Regions from separate parts of the Streptomyces sp. NPDC044044 genome, predicted to be linked through region 3. Evidence: riboswitches for the same ligand, from Rfam matches in the RefSeq annotation. Region 3 holds a riboswitch; each other region holds the start of a gene.
The links. A riboswitch is a leader RNA that binds a small molecule or an ion and turns the genes downstream of it on or off. The one in region 3 is predicted to bind cobalamin.
Positions count from the first base shown of each region.

Region 1: another riboswitch for cobalamin. It lies ahead of AC07AG_RS41810 (ABC transporter substrate-binding protein); the one in region 3 lies ahead of cobN (cobaltochelatase subunit CobN).
Region 2: another riboswitch for cobalamin. It lies ahead of AC07AG_RS00800 (CoA-acylating methylmalonate-semialdehyde dehydrogenase); the one in region 3 lies ahead of cobN (cobaltochelatase subunit CobN).
Region 4: another riboswitch for cobalamin. It lies ahead of AC07AG_RS18550 (CbtB domain-containing protein); the one in region 3 lies ahead of cobN (cobaltochelatase subunit CobN).

Region 1 covers NZ_JBWKFG010000017.1:90,360-95,257, forward strand. The annotation lists gene AC07AG_RS41795 (HAD family hydrolase) at 1-1,139, opposite strand, end outside; gene AC07AG_RS41800 (AraC family transcriptional regulator) at 1,335-2,201, shown strand; gene AC07AG_RS41805 (VOC family protein) at 2,207-2,653, shown strand; cobalamin riboswitch at 2,661-2,846, shown strand; gene AC07AG_RS41810 (ABC transporter substrate-binding protein) at 2,913-3,965, shown strand; gene AC07AG_RS41815 (FecCD family ABC transporter permease) at 3,962-4,898, shown strand, end outside.
Region 2 covers NZ_JBWKFG010000001.1:175,002-179,899, forward strand. The annotation lists gene aceA (isocitrate lyase) at 1-1,063, opposite strand, end outside; gene AC07AG_RS00795 (short-chain fatty acyl-CoA regulator family protein) at 1,476-2,894, shown strand; cobalamin riboswitch at 2,996-3,166, shown strand; gene AC07AG_RS00800 (CoA-acylating methylmalonate-semialdehyde dehydrogenase) at 3,410-4,898, shown strand, end outside.
Region 3 covers NZ_JBWKFG010000001.1:681,775-686,672, reverse strand. The annotation lists gene cobN (cobaltochelatase subunit CobN) at 1-3,186, opposite strand, end outside; cobalamin riboswitch at 3,256-3,407, opposite strand; gene cobG (precorrin-3B synthase) at 3,456-4,763, shown strand; gene AC07AG_RS03235 (precorrin-8X methylmutase) at 4,835-4,898, shown strand, end outside.
Region 4 covers NZ_JBWKFG010000004.1:655,609-660,506, forward strand. The annotation lists gene AC07AG_RS18545 (ANTAR domain-containing protein) at 1-696, shown strand, start outside; cobalamin riboswitch at 1,032-1,153, shown strand; gene AC07AG_RS18550 (CbtB domain-containing protein) at 1,185-1,406, shown strand; gene AC07AG_RS18555 (CbtA family protein) at 1,427-2,263, shown strand; gene AC07AG_RS18560 (class F sortase) at 2,244-2,921, opposite strand; gene AC07AG_RS18565 (hypothetical protein) at 2,937-3,476, opposite strand; gene AC07AG_RS18570 (HAD-IIA family hydrolase) at 3,554-4,333, opposite strand; gene AC07AG_RS18575 (alkaline phosphatase family protein) at 4,415-4,898, opposite strand, start outside.

The sequences.
Region 1 (4,898 bases), on a different contig from region 3:
CGGATCTCGTCCGGGACCACCGTCAGCCACCGCTTGTCGGCGGTCACCTTCTGGCCCAGCTCCCGCTGCCGGTCGGCGTTCTTCTTCTTCATCCCGTCCAGCTGCTTCATGTAGTCGTCCTTGCGGTTGACCCAGACCCGCGCCCCGCCGTGCTCCACGTCCGCCGAGTGGAACAGCATCGGGCCGTCGCTCGCCGGGGTGTCGCCCGCCACCAGGACCGGCTTCTTCCACTCGTCGATGTACGTGTTGATGGCCGCGGGCTTGCCCTGGAACCAGGTCATCGGCGCCCACAGGTTCGGCGTCAGCTCACGCACCGCGAGCTTCTTCTCGTCGAAGCGGCCCTCCGCGATCTCCTTGCGGGAGCTGGTGACCTCGCCGGTCTTGCGGTCCTTGAGCTGCAGGCCGACGCCGATGACGTTCTCGGGCTTCACGTCGTAGCCGTACTTGGGGTCGGACAGGACCATCCGGACCAGGTCCTCGCTGGCCGCGCTGACGACGTAGACCTCGATGCCGTGCGCCCGCAGCGACTTGTAGAGCTCCTGCATGCCGGTGAAGAACTCGGGGGTCTTGACCTCGGTCTTCGTCAGCTTCCCGTCCTCGTAGTACTCGGCCGGGATGGGCTTGTCGTGGGCCAGGAGCTCGTCGACGTACCCCTTGAGCTGCTTCAGCGTGAAACCGGAGAAGATCTGCGCGGCCCACGGGTAGCAGACCTGGTCGTCGACCTCGCAGAGCCGGTTGTAGTAGCTGTAGAGGCTCTCCTTGTGCTTCGCCGTGTCCTTGAAGGGAATGATCTTCAGCGACGGGTCCATCGACTTGCGGGTCAGCACCCCCTTCATCTCCAGGAAGGGCAGGAGGGACTCCTCCAGGTCGTTGCGGTAGGTCGTGTTGTCCGCGTCGAAGACGGCGTACGCGCCCTTGTCCTCGTTCTTCGCGATGACCTTGCCCAGCTTCTTCGCGACCGGCTCGGGCCAGTGCGCCAGCTCGGTCGCGGTCTTCGCCGAGGATTTCGCGGTCCTGGCGGAGGCGTCCGCCGCCGTGGCGTCCGTGCCGGGCCACAGCGCCGTCCCCGCGAGGACGGCCGCGGTGAGCGCGCCCGCCGTGCCGAGTACGGCCAGCTTGCCCATTGCCTTTACTGCCATGATTTCGTGCCCCCTGAGAGCGGTCTGCGCCCCGTCCGGAGCGGCGGGTCATCGTATGAGGTCGGGCGGCGGATTCCCATGATCGACATCACCGGACGCGGCGGGCATGGGACGCGCGCCCGCGGGTAGTCGCATCGGACGCCCGTCAGGCGTACGGGCCTGCTCCCGAGTCGCGCCCATCGCATACTGGAAGGCATGGAGACCGCCTCCCGGGAGTTCGTGCGGGCCGCTCCGCGGCTCGACGGCATGGTGGTGTCCGCCGTCGGCTACCGCACGGCGGGGGAGCACCCCGGATTCCACCGCGGCCTGCCGTCCCCGTATCTGACGCTGATCTTCTCCCTGGACGGCCCCGTCGTGACCGGCGAGAGCCCCGAGCAGGCGGGCGGCCCCGACGCGTCCCGCACCGACATCGTCGTCGGCGGCCTGCACCAGTCCCCGGCGTACGTGGTGCGGCCCGAGCACGAGGCGGGCATCCAGCTCGCCGTGCACCCGCTCGCCGCCCGCGCACTGTTCGGCGTACCGGCGGCGGAACTGGCCGACGACCTGGTGACGTCCGGCGCCGACGTGATGGGGCGCCGCGCCGCCGACGTACGGGAGCTGCTGTGCGAGCAGGGCGGCTGGGAGGAGCGATTCGCCTCCCTGTCCGCCTACTTGAGGCAGCGCGTGGCCGCACAGGACACCGCAGGATCCGTACGCCCCGAGGTCGCGGAGGCCTGGGCCTGGCTGGCCCGGCACCAGGGCGTGGGCACCCTGCGCGGTCTGTCCCGGCATGTCGCGCTCAGCGAACGCCGCCTCACCACGCTCTTTCGCGCGGAGACGGGCCTGAGCCCCAAGCAGGCGGGCCGCCTGATGCGCTTCCAGCGCGCACGCGGCGCCGTCGCACGCTCCGTGGCCGCTGGAGCCGCCCCCGATCTGGCCCGCGTCGCCGCCGACTGCGGCTATTACGACCACTCCCACCTGGTGCGGGACTTCCGGCAGTACACCGGGGTGAGCCCCAGCGGCTGGCTGGCCGAAGAGTGCCGGAATATCCAAGCCGGGAGCTATGGCGTGGGCGAAGAGTAGGACCCATGAACACCACCGAGAAGCAGCAGCCCCCGTCCACCTCCGCCGGGCGCGCCCCCGCCGTCTGGCCCACGCTCCAGGCCCACGACGCCCCCGCCCTGATCGACTTCCTGGTCGGCACGGTCGGCTTCCTGCGCACCGCCGTCTACGAGGACGGCGACCGCGTGGCCCACGCCGAGCTCGACTGGCCCGAGGGCGGTGCGATCATGCTCGGCTCGTACGACGAGAAGTCCGAGGCCTGGTGCCTGAAGCCGGGCACCTTCGGCGCGTACGTCGTCACCGACCGCGTGGACGACCTCTACCAGCGGCTCAGCGCCGCGGGCGTCGAGATCATCCGTGAGATCGAGGACCAGCCGTACGGCAGCAGGGAGTTCGCGATCGCCGACCCCGAGGGCAACAAGTGGTCCTTCGGCACGTACCGCGGGGCGCCGAGGCCCGACAAATCGGCCTGACCTCGCGTGATAGCTTGCGGACGCCAGTCAACCCACACCAGGGCCAGGGAATCCGGTGCGAATCCGGAACTGACGCGCAGCGGTGAGGGGGAACGGGCGGGGCCACGGCCACTGGGCGTCCACGGACGCCTGGGAAGGCGCCCCGCCCGGCCGATCCCCGAGTCCGAAGACCTGCTGGCACCTTCGCCCGCGCACCGAGCGGCGGAGGTGACGAAGCAGGCCAGGCTCCGCGTATGAGCCGTGAGACTCAAGGGATCGTGTGTCCTCCACAGCCCGTCGTGTACGTATATCCGGCATTCTCGCCGCAGCCCTGACCGTCACCCTGAGCGCCTGCGGCTCGTCGGGCGGCTCATCGGGCCCCTCGGGAAAGAAGGCCGAGGGGTACCCGGTCACCCTCACCTCCTGCGGCAAGAAGGCGGAGATCAAGGCCCCGCCGCGGCGGGCGGTCTCCCTCGACCAGGGCTCCACCGAGATCCTGCTCTCACTCGGCCTCGCCGACCGCATGGCCGGCACCGGCACCTGGACGGACCCGGTCCTCAAGGGCCTGGAGAAGGACAACGCCAAGGTCGAGCGGCTCGCCGACAGCTACCCCTCCTTCGAGAAGGTCCTCGCCGAGGAACCGGACTTCGTCACCGCGTCCTTCCTGGCGACGGTCAGCAAGGGCGGCGTCGCCGACCGCGCCAAGTTCGCCGAACTCGGCGTACCCGCCTATGTCTCGCCCTCCGACTGCGCGGGCAAGGACAACAGCGGCGACGGCGACGGCCGCCGCGACAAGACGCTGACCATGGACACCGTGTACGGCGAGATACGCGACCTGGCCAAGGCCTTCGGCGTCGAGAAGCGCGGCGAACGCCTGATCACGGAGCTCAAGGGCCGGGTGGCGAAGGCCACGAAGACCGTCAAGAAGGCTGACGCGTCCGGCACGTCGCTCCTCTACTGGTTCGCCAACTCCGACGCCCCCTACATGGCGGGCTGCTGCGGTGCGCCGGGCATCATCACCCGCGAACTGGGCGTGAAGAACGTCTTCGACGACACCCGCGAGGAGTGGCCCCAGATCAACTGGGAGACGGTGGCCGACCGCGACCCGGACGTCCTGGTCATCGGCGACCTCACACGCAAGTCGCAGACGGCCGAGAGCGCGAAGAAGAAGATCGAGTTCCTGGAGTCCAACCCGGTCACCAAGAACCTGACCGCCGTGAAGAAGAAGCGGTACGTGCTCCTGAGCGGCCAGGCCATGAACCCGACGATCCGCACGGTGGACGGCGTGGAGCAAGTCGCCGACGCCTTGCGCGAGTTCGGGCTCGCCAAGTGACGCGAGCCCTCACGGGCGGCATACGGCAGACCCTGCTCTGGACGGTGGGCGTCGCCGTCCTCGCCCTGTCCGTGGCGGTGGCCGTCACCATCGGCCCCGCGGACATCTCCGTACCGGACGTGTGGTCGGCGGTGGCGGCGCACCTCGGCTGGGGAGAGGCCACGCTCACGCCCATCCGGGACGGCATCGTCTGGAACCTGCGCATGCCGCGCACGCTCCTCGCGGCGGTCTGCGGCGCGGGCCTCGCGGTCTGCGGAACGGTCCTCCAGTCCCTGCTGCGCAACCCGCTCGCCGACCCCTTCGTGCTCGGTGTCTCCTCGGGGGCCTCCACGGGCGCGGTCGTGATCGTCGTCCTGGGGGTCGGCGGGGGAGTGGTGTCGGTCTCGGCGGGCGCCTTCGTGGGAGCCGTCCTCTCCTTCGCCCTGGTCCTGCTGCTCAGCCACACCCTGGGCGGGAGCGTCGACCGCGTGGTCCTTTCCGGGGTGGCGGCGATGCAGCTCTTCTCCGCGCTCACCTCGTTCGTGATCCTCACGGCGGGCGACGCGGAGACTACGCGGGGTGTCCTGTTCTGGCTGCTCGGCTCGTTGAGCGGGGTGGGCTGGACGGACGTGTGGATGTGCGGGGCGGTGCTCTTCGTGGCCCTCGCGATCTGCCTGGCGCACGCCCGCACCCTGGACGCGTTCGTGTTCGGCCAGGACGCGGCGGCGACGCTGGGCGTCCATGTCGCCCGCACCCGGCTGATCCTGCTCTCCGTCACCGCCCTGCTCACGGCGGCCCTGGTCAGCAGCGCGGGCGCCATCGGCTTCGTGGGCCTGGTCCTGCCGCACGCGGCCCGCGCCCTGGTCGGCCCCGGGCACGCGAGGCTGCTCCCGGTCACGGCGCTCGCGGGCGCGGTGTTCCTGGTGTGGGTGGACACGCTGGCCCGCACGGTCC
Region 2 (4,898 bases), 510 kb from region 3:
GGGAGTGGAAGCCGGCCAGGGTGATGAACTGGAAGCGGTAGCCCATGGCGCCCAGCTCGCGCTGGAACTTGGCGATCTGGTCGTCGTCCAGGGCGGCACGCCAGTTGAAGGAGGGCGAGCAGTTGTAGGCGAGCATCTGGTCGGGGTGCTCGGCGTGGATGGCCTCGGCGAACTCACGGGCCTGCGCGAGGTCAGGGGTGCCGGTCTCGACCCAGATGAGGTCCGCGTACGGGGCGTAGGCGAGGCCGCGGGCGATGACGGGCGCCATGCCGTTGTGCACCCGGTAGAAGCCCTCGGCGGTGCGCTCGCCCGTGACGAACCGCGCGTCGCGCTCGTCGACGTCGCTGGTCAGCAGGTTCGCCGCGAGGGCGTCGGTGCGGGCCACGATCAGCGTCGGCACATCGGCGATGTCGGCGGCCAGGCGGGCCGCGTTGAGGGTGCGGATGTGCTGGCCGGTGGGCACGAGCACCTTTCCGCTCAGGTGACCGCACTTCTTCTCGGAGGCCAGCTGGTCCTCGTAGTGGATGCCGGCGGCGCCCGCGGCGATCATCGCCTTGGTCAGCTCGAAGGCGTTAAGGGGTCCGCCGAAGCCCGCCTCGGCGTCGGCGACGATCGGCGCGAGCCAGTCGGTGGTGTCCTCGCCGCCCTCGGCGGTGGCGATCTGGTCGGCGCGCAGCAGCGCGTTGTTGATCCGACGGACCACCTGCGGCACCGAGTTGGCCGGGTAGAGCGACTGATCGGGGTAGGTGTGTCCGGCCTGGTTGGCGTCGGCGGCCACCTGCCAGCCGGACAGGTAGATCGCCTGCAGACCGGCCTTGACCTGCTGGACCGCCTGGCCGCCGGTCAGCGCGCCGAGCGCGTGGATGTAGTCCTGCTCGTGCAGCTGGCGCCACAACCGCTCGGCGCCGCGCCGGGCGAGGGTGTGCTCCTCGCGGACGCTGCCGGAGAGCCTGACCACGTCATCGGCGGTGTAGGTGCGCTCGATCCCGTTCCAGCGGGCGTCGGTCGCCCACCGCTGAGCAAGCTCCTGGGCCGTTGCCGTCGTCGTCCCTGCCTGTGCCATGACCGTCTCCTGGGAACTCGTGAACTGGGGGAATCGTGAACTGGTGAACTGGTGAACTGGGGAACTCGTGAACTGTGCGAAGCTCTGGCACTCAGTGCCGGGAAGATCCCGGGTGCGGCCCGTCGGCTCCGTGCTGAGCAATCCGAGCAATGTCGCCGAGCCGGGCGGAAGGGTCGGGATCACCGACGTCAGGGCATTGAGTCGTACCCGTTTCCGATCCGCCCGACGGAGTCCGGCGGGCCGCGGTACGACTCTGACACCGGCACTCAGTGCCATCAAGCAGGGAAAGATGCCAAGTTCTGCGCATCTTTCTCCGCCGTTCTGCCAATCTTGTTAAGCCCGCAGACCTCGTCCGCGTGGCTACCATCACGGGCAGTGCCGACGATCGTGACCGGACGGGCAGGAGCCACGGGTGAGCAAGACGTACGCGGGAGCGCGGCTGCGACGGCTGCGGGAGGAGCGCCGCATGAGCCAGGCCGACCTGGCTCGTGCCCTGGCCATCTCGCCGAGCTATCTGAACCAGATGGAACACGACTCCCGGCCGCTGACCGTGCCCGTGCTGCTGCGGCTCACGGAGGCGTTCGGCGTCGACCCGGGCTTCTTCTCCGCGCGTGACACCAGCCGTCTGGTGGCCGACCTGCGGGACGCCCTCACCGGAGAGGTCTCGGCGGGCCGGGTGTCCGCGTCCGACCTCTCGGACCTGGCATCGCGCATGCCCGCCGTGGCGACGGTCCTGGTGGACCTCGGCCGCCGGAACCAGCACCTGACCGAACAGCTCTCCGAGGCCGCGGAGGGGCGCGGTCCGGCAGCGGCGGCACAGCCCCGTTCCGCGCACGAGGAGATCCGCGAGTTCTTCTACCGGCGCCAGAACTACCTGCACGACATCGATCTCGCCGCCGAACAGTTCGCCGCCGAGATCGGTGTGCGCCCCGGCGAGGTCGTGCGCGCCCTGTCCGCGCGCCTCGCCGAGCGCCATGGGGTGCGCCTGGCCGCGGACGCCGACCGACTTCTGCACCACTACGACCCGACGGCCCGGGTTCTGCACCTCTCCAACCGGCTGCGCCCCGGCCAGCAGGCGTTCCGGATGGCCACCCAGCTCGCGCTCCTGGAGTACGCGGACGAGGTCTCCGCCCTCGCATCGGAGGACTTCGGCCAGGAGACCGCGGCCTGGCCGCTTGCCCGCATCGGGATCGCCAACTACTTCGCGGCCGCGCTGATCCTGCCCTACCGCCGCTTCCACGCGGCCGCGGAGGATTTCCGCTACGACATCGAGCGGCTGACCGACCACTTCGGCCTCGGCTACGAGACGATCTGCCACCGGCTCAGCACCCTGCAGCGCTCCCGGCTGCGCGGCGTGCCCTTCTCCTTCGTCCGGGTCGACCGGGCGGGCAACATGTCGAAGCGTCAGTCCGCCACCGCGTTCCACTTCTCCCGCGCGGGCGGCACCTGCCCGCTGTGGAACGTGTACGAGGCGTTCGCCGCGCCGGGCCGCATCCACGTCCAGGTCGCCTCCATGCCGGACGGCCAGCGTTTCCTGTGGACCGCACGTGCGGTCACCCGGCACCGCGGCGGCTGGGGCGAGCCCGGCAAGACGTTCGCCATCGGCCTCGGCTGCGAGATCCGGCACGCCGCACGGCTCGTCTACTCCGACGGCCTCGACCTCGACAGCGCCTCGTCCGCCGTGCCCATCGGCATGGGCTGCCGCCTGTGCGAGCGCACCGACTGCCCCCAGCGGGCGGTTCCCCCGCTGGACCGGCGCCTCGCGATCGACGAGAACAGCAGCACCTTCGTGCCCTACCCCGTGGCCGGGGAGTCGGCGCGCGTCGACTGAAGGGTGGGCCGCGCTGAGGGCCGCACCGATTGCCGTGCCGAGGGGCGGGCCGAGTGGGTGAGCCTAGGGGGGTGGACTTACTAGGACGTCCAACTATATGTTCGTGGCACAAGGTCCGCGGTGCAGGGAAGCCGGTGTGAATCCGGCACGGTCCCGCCACTGTGACCGGGGAGTGTGCTGTCATCCACACGCCACTGGCGAGGTCTGCCGGGAAGGCGGGCGGCGCGCGCAGATCCGGGAGTCAGGATACCGGCCGCGGAATGTTCCGTGTTGTCCACGAGGATGGAGCAGACACGCATGGCACCGGTCCGTACCCACGACCCTGGTGATCCGGCGGAGCGCACTCGACTCGGCACGCGCTCATAGGACTTCGCGGCCCCGGGCGGTCCCGATCCACGCCTGACGGTCCCGACGTCCGCTGTCCCGCGGCTCGCACCGGCAGCGCACCCACCCGTGCGCCCCGCCGGCGGCTCGCCGTGCCGTCCCCGGATCTCACCTGACGAGAGCAGGCACCCATGGTCCGTGAACTCACCCACTTCATCGGCGGCAAGCACACCGCCGGCACGTCGGGCCTCTTCGGCGACGTGTACGACCCCAACACCGGCACCGTCCAGGCCCGCGTACCGCTCGCGGGCCGCGCCGACACCGAGACGGCGATCGCCGACGCGGTCACCGCCCAGCGGGAGTGGGGCAGTTGGAACCCGCAGCGGCGCGCCCGCGTCCTGCTGCGCTTCCTCCAGCTCGTCGATGCGGAACGCGACTCCCTGGCCCGGATGCTGTCCGCCGAGCACGGCAAGACCGTGGCCGACGCGCACGGCGACCTCCAACGCGGCCTGGAAGTAGTGGAGTTCGCCGCGGGGATCCCCCATCTGCTCAAGGGCGAGTTCACTGACAACGCGGGCACCGGGATCGACGTGCACTCGCTGCGTTCCCCGATCGGCGTGGTCGCAGGCATCACCCCGTTCAACTTCCCCGCGATGATCCCGCTGTGGAAGGCCGCGCCCGCTCTCGCCTGCGGCAACGCGTTCATCCTGAAGCCGTCCGAACGCGACCCGTCCGTGCCCCTGCGCCTTGCCGAACTGTTCCTTGAGGCCGGTCTGCCGCCCGGTGTCCTGAACGTCGTCAACGGCGGCAAGGAGGCAGTCGACACCCTCCTGGAGGACCCCCGGGTCGGCGCGCTCGGCTTCGTCGGCTCCACACCGATCGCCGCGCACATCTACGCCACCGCCGCCGCGCACGGAAAGCGCGCCCAGTGCTTCGGCGGTGCCAAGAACCACATGATCGTCATGCCGGACGCCGACCTCGACCAGGCCGTCGACGCGCTCATCGGCGCCGGATACGGCTCGGCGGGCGAACGCTGCATGGCCATCTCGGTGGCCGTGCCGGTCGGCGCGGAGACCGCCGACCGGCTGGTCGCCGCGCTCAAGGAACGCATCGGCACGCTCCGCATCGGCCGCAGCGACGACCCCGAAGCCGACTTCGGCCCGCTGGTGAGCAGGGACGCACTCGACCGGGTCCGTCGCTACGTGGACATCGGCGTCAACGAAGGCGCCGAACTCGTCGTCGACGGGCGGCAATTCACCCTGGCGGACCACGAGAACGGCTTCTTCGCGGGCGCGTCGCTCTTCGACCGGGTAAGTCCCCGGATGCGGGTCTACCGCGAGGAGATCTTCGGCCCCGTCCTGTGCGTCGTACGGGCCGCCGACTACGAGCAGGCCCTGCGCCTGCCCAGCGAGCACCCGTACGGAAACGGGGTCGCGATCTTCACCAGGGACGGCGACACCGCCCGCGACTTCACCCGCCGGGTCGACACCGGAATGGTCGGCGTCAACGTCCCCATTCCGGTCCCCGTCGCCTACCACACCTTCGGGGGCTGGAAGCGCTCCGGCTTCGGCGACCTCAACCAGCACGGCCCGGACGCCATCCGCTTCTACACCCGCACCAAGACCGTCACCTCGCGCTGGCCCTCAGGGGCCAGGGAAGGCGCGAGCTTCACCCTGCCCA
Region 3 (4,898 bases):
GTACGCCTCCGGGGCGCTGCCCTTCAGCGCGCGGACCGTGGCCACCATGCCGCCGTGGTACTGGAAGTAGTCGTCCGAGTCGGCGATGTCGTGTTCGCGGGTGTCGGTGTTCTTCGCCGCGACCTCGATGCGCTTGTACGCCGTTTCCATCTCCTCGCGCGCCGGACGTCCGTCGAGTTCACGGCCGTAGGCGTAGCCGCCCCACACCGTGTAGACCTCGGCGAGGTCGGCGTCGGTGCGCCAGTCGCGGGAGTCGATGAGCTGGAGCAGACCCGCGCCGTAGGTGCCGGGGCGTGAGCCGAAGATGCGGGTGGTGGCGCGGCGTTCGTCGCCGTGCACCGCCAGGTCGGCCTGGGCATGGGCGCGGACGAAGTTCGCGTCGTCGGGCTCCTCCAGCGAGGCGGCGAGGCGCACCGCGTCGTCCAGGAGGCCGATGGTGTGCGGGAAGGCGTCGCGGAAGAAACCGCTGATGCGCAGCGTGACGTCGATGCGCGGACGGCCCAACTCATCGGCGGGGATGGCCTCCAGGCCCGTGACACGGCGCGACGCGTCGTCCCAGACCGGGCGGACGCCGAGGAGGGCGAGCGCTTCGGCGACGTCGTCACCTGCGGTGCGCATCGCGCTCGTACCCCACAGGGAGAGGCCCACCGAGGTCGGCCAGTCGCCGTTGTCGGTGCGGTAGCGCTCAAGGAGCGAGTCGGCCAGGGCCTGTCCGGTCTCCCAGGCGAGGCGGGACGGCACCGCCTTGGGGTCGACCGAGTAGAAGTTGCGGCCGGTCGGCAGGACGTTGACCAGGCCGCGCAGCGGGGAGCCCGAGGGTCCCGCGGGGACGAAGCCGCCCTTCAACGCGTGGACGGCGTGGTCCAGTTCGTCGGTCGTGGCGGCGAGACGCGGTACGACCTCGCGGGCGGCGAAGCCGAGGATGTCGGCGACGGACTGCGGGTGCCCGTCGGCCACCCGCGCCACGGCATCCAGGGCCCAGTCGGCGTCGTCCATCGCCTGGACCAGGGCGCGGGCCTTCTCCTCGACCTCGTCGGCGGCGGTGCGGGTGGCCGCCGACTCGTCGAGGCCAAGCGCCTCGCGCAGGCCGGGAAGCGACGCCGTACCGCCCCAGATCTGACGGGCACGCAGGATCGCGAGGACCAGGTTGACGCGGTCGGCACCGGCCGGGGCGCCGCCCAGGACGTGCAGGCCGTCGCGGATCTGGACGTCCTTGATCTCACAGAGCCAGCCGTCGAGATGCATGATGAACTCGTCGAAGCCCTCGTCCTCGGGTCGGTCTTCGAGCCCCAGGTCGTGGTCGAGCTTGGCGGCCTGGATCAGGGTCCAGATCTGGGCGCGGATCGCCGGCAGCTTCGCCGGGTCCATCGAGGCGATCTGGGCGTGCTCGTCCAGGAGTTGTTCGAGGCGGGCGATGTCGCCGTAGCTGTCGGCACGGGCCATCGGCGGTACGAGATGGTCCACGAGGGTGGCGTGGACGCGCCGCTTGGCCTGCGTCCCCTCCCCCGGGTCGTTGACCAGGAACGGGTAGATCAGGGGCAGATCGCCCAGGGCCGCGTCGGGGCCGCAGGCGGCGGACAGGCCCGCGTTCTTGCCGGGCAGCCATTCGAGGTTGCCGTGCTTGCCCAGGTGGATCATCGCGTCGGCGCCGAAGCCGTTGTCGTCGGCGGATGCGGCGATCCAGCGGTAGGCGGCCAAGTAGTGGTGCGAGGGCGGCAGATCGGGGTCGTGGTAGATCGCGATCGGGTTCTCGCCGAAGCCGCGCGGCGGCTGGATGAGGATGAGCAGGTTGCCGCGGCGCAGGGCGGCCAGGACGATGTCGCCCTCCGGGTTGCTCGACCGGTCCACGAACATCTCGCCGGGGGCCGGGCCCCAGTGCTGCTCCACGGACTCGCGCAGCTCGGCGGGGAGCGTGGCGTACCAGCGGCGGTAGTCGGCCGCCGGGATGCGGACGGGGTTGCGGGCCAGCTGCTCCTCGGTGAGCCACTCCTGGTCGTGGCCGCCCGCCTCGATCAGGGCGTAGATCAGCTCGTCGCCGTCGCCGGAGGCCAGGCCGGGCACTTCCTCCGTACCGAAGTCGTAGCCCTCTTCGCGGAGTCGGCGCAGCAGGGCGACGGCGCTCGCGGGGGTGTCGAGGCCGACCGCGTTGCCGATCCGCGAGTGCTTGGTCGGGTAGGCGGACAGGACCAGCGCGATGCGCTTGTCGGCGGCCGGGATGTGGCGAAGACGCGCGTGCCGCACGGCGATGCCGGCCACGCGGGCCGCGCGCTCGGCGTCGGCCACGTACGCGGGCAGACCGTCCTCGTCGATCTCCTTGAAGGAGAACGGCACCGTGATCAGGCGGCCGTCGAACTCGGGGACCGCGATCTGGCTGGCGGCATCGAGCGGCGACACGCCCTCGTCATTGTCCTCCCAGTCGGTGCGCGAGCTGGTGAGGCACAGCGCCTGGAGGATGGGGACATCGAGGCCGCTGAGGGCTCCGGCGTCCCAGGACTCGTCGTCGCCGCCCGCCGACGCTTCGGCGGGCCGGGTGCCGCCCGCCGCGAGGACCGTGGTCACGATCGCGTCGGCGGCGCGCAGCTCGTCGATGAGTTCGGGCTCGGGGGTACGCAGCGAGGCGACGTACAGCGGCAGCGGGCGCGCTCCGGCGTCCTCGACCGCGCGGCACAGGCTCTCGACGAAGGCGGTGTTGCCGCTCATGTGGTGGGCGCGGTAGTAGAGCACCGCGACGGTCGGTCCCTCGACCTGACGGGCGGTGCGCTCCAGCGGGCCCCACGAGGGCGCGGGGGCGGGTGGTTCGAAGCCGTGGCCGGTGAGCAGGACGGTGTCCGAGAGGAACCGGGCCAGCTGCTCCAGGTTGTCGGGGCCGCCGTGGGCCAGGTAGGCGTGGGCCTCGGCGGCGATGCCGATGGGCACGGTCGACGCGGCCATCAGCTGGGCGTCGGGGGCCTGTTCGCCGGTGAGGACGACCACGGGGCGTCCGGTCGCCACGACTTGGTCGAGACCCTCCTGCCAGGCGCGCACGCCGCCGAGGAGGCGTACGACGACCAGATCGGCGCCGTCCAGGAGCTGCGGAAGGTCCTCGAGCGGGAGCCGTGAGGGGTTCGCGAAGCGGTAGTCGACCGGGCCGGCGGCGGCGCGGGCGCTGAGCAGGTCGGTGTCGGACGTCGACAGGAGCAGGATCATGCGGCGTCGGGCCTTCCTCGGGGTGTCCACGCCCCGGGTGGTGTCGATGGCGTCTCCCCTGCTCGAGCGGACGAGAGCTCGGGGAAGGGAGTTCCTGACTCACCCGGCATGCGCACCGGGTTCACAGTGGCGGGACCGCGCCGGAATCTCACCGGGCTTCCTCCCCTTGTCGCCGTCTGTGGCGACGACGGGCCGGCTGGCCCGTCACCAGGAATACTAAGGGCCGATCAACTACCGGGGGGCAGGCGGACCTGCTGCGATGGGTCGGTATGCTCGCCGCCATGCCCCCATCGGTCCCCTCGCCCGCGCTCTCGGGAGACGAGTCTGCCCGCGGCCGCGGTGACGCCTGCCCCGGGACGCTGCGCCTTCACCGGGCGGACGACGGGGCGCTGGCCCGCGTCCGCATCCCGGGCGGTGTGCTGAGCGCGGGGCAGGCCGACGTGCTGCGGGACGCGGCGGAGCGGCTGGGAGATGGGGAGTTGCATCTCACATCGCGCGGCAATGTGCAGTTGCGCGGGCTGCCCGCGGACTGCGGCGGTGAACTGGCTTACCTGCTGGGCGAATCGGGACTTTTGCCCTCCGAACGCCATGAGCGGGTACGCAATGTCGTGGCCTCACCGCTCGCGGGACTCGACGGCCGGGGCGAGGCGGACATCCGCCCGTGGCTTTCCGCCCTGGACGAGCTGCTGTGCGCCTGCGACCGGGCCGCCGACCTGTCCGGCCGGTTCCTTTTCGCCCTCGACGACGGCCGCGGGGACGTGGCGGCGCTCGGCGGCGACGTGACCCTGACGGCGCGGGGCGGGGACCAGGCGCTGCTGCGGATCGGCCCGGCGCACGACGCCGTCCTGATCGCGTCCGCGCAGGCGCCGCGGGCCGCGCTCATCGCGGCGCAGACCTTCCTGGAGCAGGCGCCCGACGCGAGCGCCTGGCGGGTGACCGATCTGCCCGGCGGCATCGCCCCGCTCATCGACGCGGTCCTGCACCGCCTGCGACAGGCCGGGCTCGGCGCCACCCTCACCACCGCGCCCCTCCCCCAGGATGCGGGCGGTCCCGCCCTCGGCGTCGTGTCCGGCCCGCACCGGACGGTCGCGCTCTCCCTCGGCCTGCCCCTGGGATCCGTCAGCGCCCCCCAGTGGCTGACCCTGACGGACACCGCCCGCCGTCACGGCAGCGGCGAGCTGCGGCTGACCCCTTGGCGCGGAGTCGTCCTGCCGGAAGTCGAGCGGACACGGGCCCCGCAACTCCTGGAGGAACTGGGGGCCAGCGGTCTCGTCACCGGACCCGAATCGCCCTGGACCGGAGTGGGGGCCTGCATCGGCAGGCCCGGCTGCGCCAAGGCTCTGGACGACGTACGCGCCACGGCGAAGGCCGCGTCGGGCCCCGTCGGGGCGCTGCCCATCTACTGGTCCGGGTGCGAACGCCGGTGCGGACATCCGCACGGGGAGTGGATCGACGTCGTCGCCACTCCCGACGGACATCAGATCTCCCGCGTACGCGGCGAGAAACGGGACACGCCGGCGACCGTCCCCGGCAGTCCGGGCGCACTCGCCGCCGCCGTGGCCGCGTACCGCCGCTGACCACACATGAACACATGATCAACCCAGCAACACCCGACTGTTCCCTGCCCTATCAAGAGAGCGAACGCACTGTGCACCAGTACGAGAAGGACGGACCGGCGATCTACCGCCAGTCCTTCGCCACGATCCGCGCGG
Region 4 (4,898 bases), on a different contig from region 3:
CTGGACGACGACTTCGACCCGGAGCGCTACCTGAGCCGGGTGGCAGGACACTGCGTGGAGCTGCTCGACGCCACCGCCGCCGGAGTCATCTTCGACGGCAACGGCACGCCGGGGGTGGCCGCCGGAGGGCATCCCCGGGACCTGGCGCTCGACCTGCTCGGGGCCCAACAGGGCGGTGGGCCCTGCGTGGAGAGCCTCGGCACGGGCGTCGCGGTGCCGCCCGTGCGGCTCACGGCGGACGAACCCGCCGACCGCTGGCCGGAGTTCACGGCGCTGGCCCGCCGCCGCGGCATCGGGATGACCTACGCGGTTCCGCTGCGGCAGCGCGAGACGCTGCTCGGCGCGCTGAACATCTTCGTGCCGGAGAACCCCCGGACCCGCCACGCCGAGGGGGAGTTGCGTCTGGCGCAGGCGATCGCCGACGCCGCCGCGGTCGGTCTGCACAATCACCGCGCCTACACGGCGTACCGGGTCCTCGCCACACAGCTCCAGGGCGCCCTGACCAGCCGTATACGCATTGAACAGGCCAAGGGCATACTCGCCGAACGCTGGCACACGGGCGTCGACGAGGCCTTCGACGCCCTGCGGCGGTACGCGCGCAGAGAACGGCTGGTCATGGAGGTGGTGGCCACCGAGGTGATCAAGGGATCGCTCGACGACACCGCGCTGCGCGGCAGTTGGTCCGAACCTTCCTGACGGCCGTCCCGAGAACCAACATCACCTGCGATGATCACAGAGAGGAAGCGGATCACGACTTGGCGTCAATCCACCCCTAGGCTGCAGCGCTCATCCGTTCTAGAGTCGTCACAACGGCCCAAGCCCCCGGCCTGATCGTCCATCCCGCACATGCGGGGTTGGCCACCGAACCTCCCGCGCCGGCGCCGGGTTACTCCCGCAGCTCGTGCGCGCGCGGTCGAGGACCAGCCCGGTCGACGGCTCCGGGGGGAGCGGGCCGCCGACCGGGCCGGGTTGTCCTGATACAGGTTCCATTGACAGCATCCATGACCAACTGGGACTCTCCGGGCGACAAGTCCATACATCGAGGCGATGGTTGACAGGAACCCGGTGCGATTCCGGGGCGGGCCCGCCACTGTGACCGGACGCCCGCCTGGCGTGCGGAAGTCAGGAACTGAGCCGTCGTACTCCTGCTTCGGGGCGTGGAAACCCCAGAGGAGGCCTTCGACATGTCACTGCACACCGCGGCATCGGGCACCGAGAGCACGGCGGTCCAGGCCGCCACGGTCCACACCCGCGACTGGCTCATCGCATCGGCCGCGGTCCTCATCGCGCTGATCGCGCTCTACGCGGTCTTCTTCGACAACGGCTCGCTGATCTCCGCGACCGGCAGCTACCTCCACGAGTTCGCCCACGACGGCAGGCACCTCTTCGGTGCCCCGTGCCACTGACCGGGGACGGACACGGCGCCATGCCAACCCCTGCGTCCTCTCCCCCGTCCTCATCCGTCCTGCCCCTGCTCGGCCGGGGTCTGGTGGCGGGAGGCGCGGCGGGCCTCGCGGCCGGTCTCTTCTCCCTGCTCCTCGCCGAGCCGCTGATGGACCGGGCGATCCGCGCCGAGGAGAAGCGCGCGGCGGCCGAGGAACACGCGCACGGCGCCGCTCAGGCCGCACAGCACCACGAGGAGCTGTTCACGCGCTCCACCCAGCACGCGGGGCTCGTGCTCTCCGCGGTCGTCGCCGGTCTGGCCATCGGCGTCCTCTTCGCCGTTGCGTACGCCCTGGTGCACCGCCGCGACCCGCACGCGGCCCCGTGGCCGCGGGCCCTCGCCTTCGCGGGAGCCGCGTTCCTCGCCGTCTCCCTGCTGCCCGGTCTGCGCTACCCGGCGAACCCGCCGGGCGTCGGCGACTCGGGCACGGTCGGCGAGCGCCAGGCGCTGTGGCTGGCCTCCCTCGCGATCGGCGTCCTCGGCATGTTCCTGGCCCGGCAGGTGTACGTACGCCTGGCGGCCAGATCCGTACCGGTGCGGCAGATCGCGGCGGCCCTCACGACGGTCGCCGTCCTCGCCGCGCTCTTCCTGCTCCCGGACAACCCCGACCCGGTCCCGGTGGACGCGACGCTCCTGTGGGACTTCCGCGTCCTCTCGGTCGCCTCGCACGCCCTGTTGTGGGCCGTGTTCGCGGCCGTCTTCGGAGGCCTTGGCCTGCGGGCCGTCCGGGAAGGGGCCGCCAGGGGTGCCACCGTGGGCGCGAGCGCGGCGGGAGTGCCCTCGCGCCCCGGCGCCACCCCTACGGCCCCACCCCGGTGAGGTAGGCGGACACCACCACGTTCGCGGAGTACGTCTTGCTCGCCCGGTCGAACGTGCCGCCGCACGTGATCAGGCGGAGTTCGGCGCGGCCCTCCTCGTGGGGGCCGTACGCCTTCTTCGCGTCGAAGCGGTCCCGGCTGAGGACCTGGACGTCGTCCACGGTGAACTCCGCGACCGAGCCGTCGTCGCGGGCCACCCGGATCTTCTCGCCCGGCCGCATGGCGCTGAGGTCGTAGAAGACCGCGGGGCGCGTCTCGGTGTCGACGTGGCCCACGAACAGGGAGGTGCCCGCGGCGCCGGGGCGCGTGCCGCCGCCGTACCAGCCGACGGAGCCCGCCTCCTCGAACGGCGGCGGATCGATGGCGCCGTCCTGGTCGAGCCCGCGGACGACCACGGGTGCCCGCACCTTCAGCGAGGGGACATCCACGCGCTGCGGCCTGGCGGCGCCCAACGGCTTGTGCGCGTCCGGGAGTTCGACACCGAACGGCCGGCCCACCGCGGCGACGTCACCGGTCGTGGGCTCCGAGACACCGCCGCGTACGTCGGTGATCTCGCTGCCCCACAGCCAGAGCCCCACGAGCAGCAGCGCCCAGGCGACCCCGGTGAGGAATCGCCCGTGCCCGGCCGGCTGCCCCGCCGGCTTCTCATGGCCCGACACGTCGGCCGCCACCCGTCACTCGGAGCGACGCCGGCGGACGGTGCGGAACGCCACGGCCACGGCCGCCACCCCGGCGAGCACCAGGCCGATGACCGCGTGCCGGGTGCCGGGCCCCGCCTCCTGGGCGTGCGCGGCAAGCTGCGCGGTGCCGCCGCCGCCCGCGCGGACCGGCGAGACGGGCTCCTGCTGGTGCCGGCCGACCTGCACGGTGCCCACGCCCTGGTGGGGGTGGCCGTCGCAGATGACGGTCACGTCGTACGAACCCTCGACGCCGTCCCGGATCGTGGCGGAGCCGTTCAGCGAGTACTTGTCGCCGTCCCTGCCGGTGAGCTTCGCGTCCCCCGTGAACGCGCCGGACCCGGCGGACCCGGTCGTCCCGTCACAGCCCGAGACGCTGATCTCCACCTTGGCCCCGGGGTCCGCGCTGGACGGGGTGACCGTGGCATGCACTTTGCCCTCGTCATGGGCGAGCGCGGGCGTGGTGACGACGACGGGGAGCGCGGCGAGGACAGCCGCCCCGGCTATGCCACGCAGGGTGAGTGTTCCTCTACGCATCGTGAACCTCCTGTTTCGAGGTTCACGCGCGCCGCCGTCCCACGCCTCCCGTGTGCGGCAAACGGGTGGCGCGCGCGTCAGACCCGGTCGACGAGATCGGCGATGGAGTCCACGACGTTCGAGGGCCGGAACGGGTGCTGATCGATGTCCTTGCGGGAGGTCAGACCGGTGAGGACCAGGAAGGTCTCCATCCCGGCCTCGAGACCGGCGAGGACGTCCGTGTCCATGCGGTCGCCGATCATGGCGCTGGTCTCCGAGTGCGCGCCGATGGCGTTCAGGCCCGTGCGCATCATCAAGGGGTTCGGCTTGCCCGCGAAGTAGGGGTTGCGCCCGGTGGCCTTGGTGATCAGCGCGGCGACGGCCCCGGTCGCGGGCAGGGGTCCCTCCGTGGAGGGCCCGGTCTCGTCCGGGTTCGTGCAGATGAAGCGGGCCCCGCCGTTGATGAGGCGTACGGCCTTGGTCATGGCCTCGAAGGAGTACGTACGGGTCTCGCCGAGCACCACGTAGTCCGGGTCGTGGTCCGTCAGGACGTACCCGATGTCGTGCAGGGCGGTGGTGAGCCCCGCCTCGCCGATGACGTACGCCGTGCCGCCGGGCCGCTGGTCGTCCAGGAACTTCGCGGTGGCGAGCGCCGAGGTCCAGATGTTCTCCACGGGCACTTCGAGACCCATGCGGTTCAGGCGGGCCTGGAGGTCGCGCGCGGTGTAGATCGAGTTGTTCGTCAGGACCAGGAAGGGCTTCCCGGACTCCCGGAGCCTCTTGATGAAGGCGTCGGCGCCGGGGATCGGAACACCCTCGTGGATGAGTACGCCGTCCATGTCGGTGAGCCACGATTCGATGGGCTTGCGCTCTGCCATGGGGTGCACTCCTGCGGTCTCCGTTGAGCAACGTAGCTGGGGGGCGCCGGGACAGCTCTGTGCCGACGCCCCACAGCCTAATCAGGAAGCGGTGATCGTGACCCCGTCGATCACCCAGTACCAGTTGTTGCCGCCGGTGTACCGGAAGCGGACCTGCGCCTTCTTGGCTCCCGCGGGCACCTGGAGGGCGATGTTCTCGACGACGGAAGGGGTGTCCGCGGTGTACGTCTTCACCGCGACCGGGGCCCCGCCGTCGTACGAGACGAGCACCTCGCCCTTCTGGGGGGCCTCCTGGCGGTAGTACGTCGTGTACGTGAGGGTGGCCCGTGCGCCGCCCCGCACCTCGTACGACGGGCTGACCAGCGTCGAGTCGAAGGTTCCGGAGAAGGTCTTGTCGGTCCACTCGTCGCCGTCCGCGACCGCGAAGACGTTCCGGGCGCGGATGTTGAGTTCGCGCTGCTGGTCGCGCTCGGCCTTCGTCCAGAACTCGTCGGTGGTGAAGGACCAGCCGCGCCACTCGGTGATGCCGCCCGTGCCCATCTTCGCGTTGTCGACGCTCCAGCCG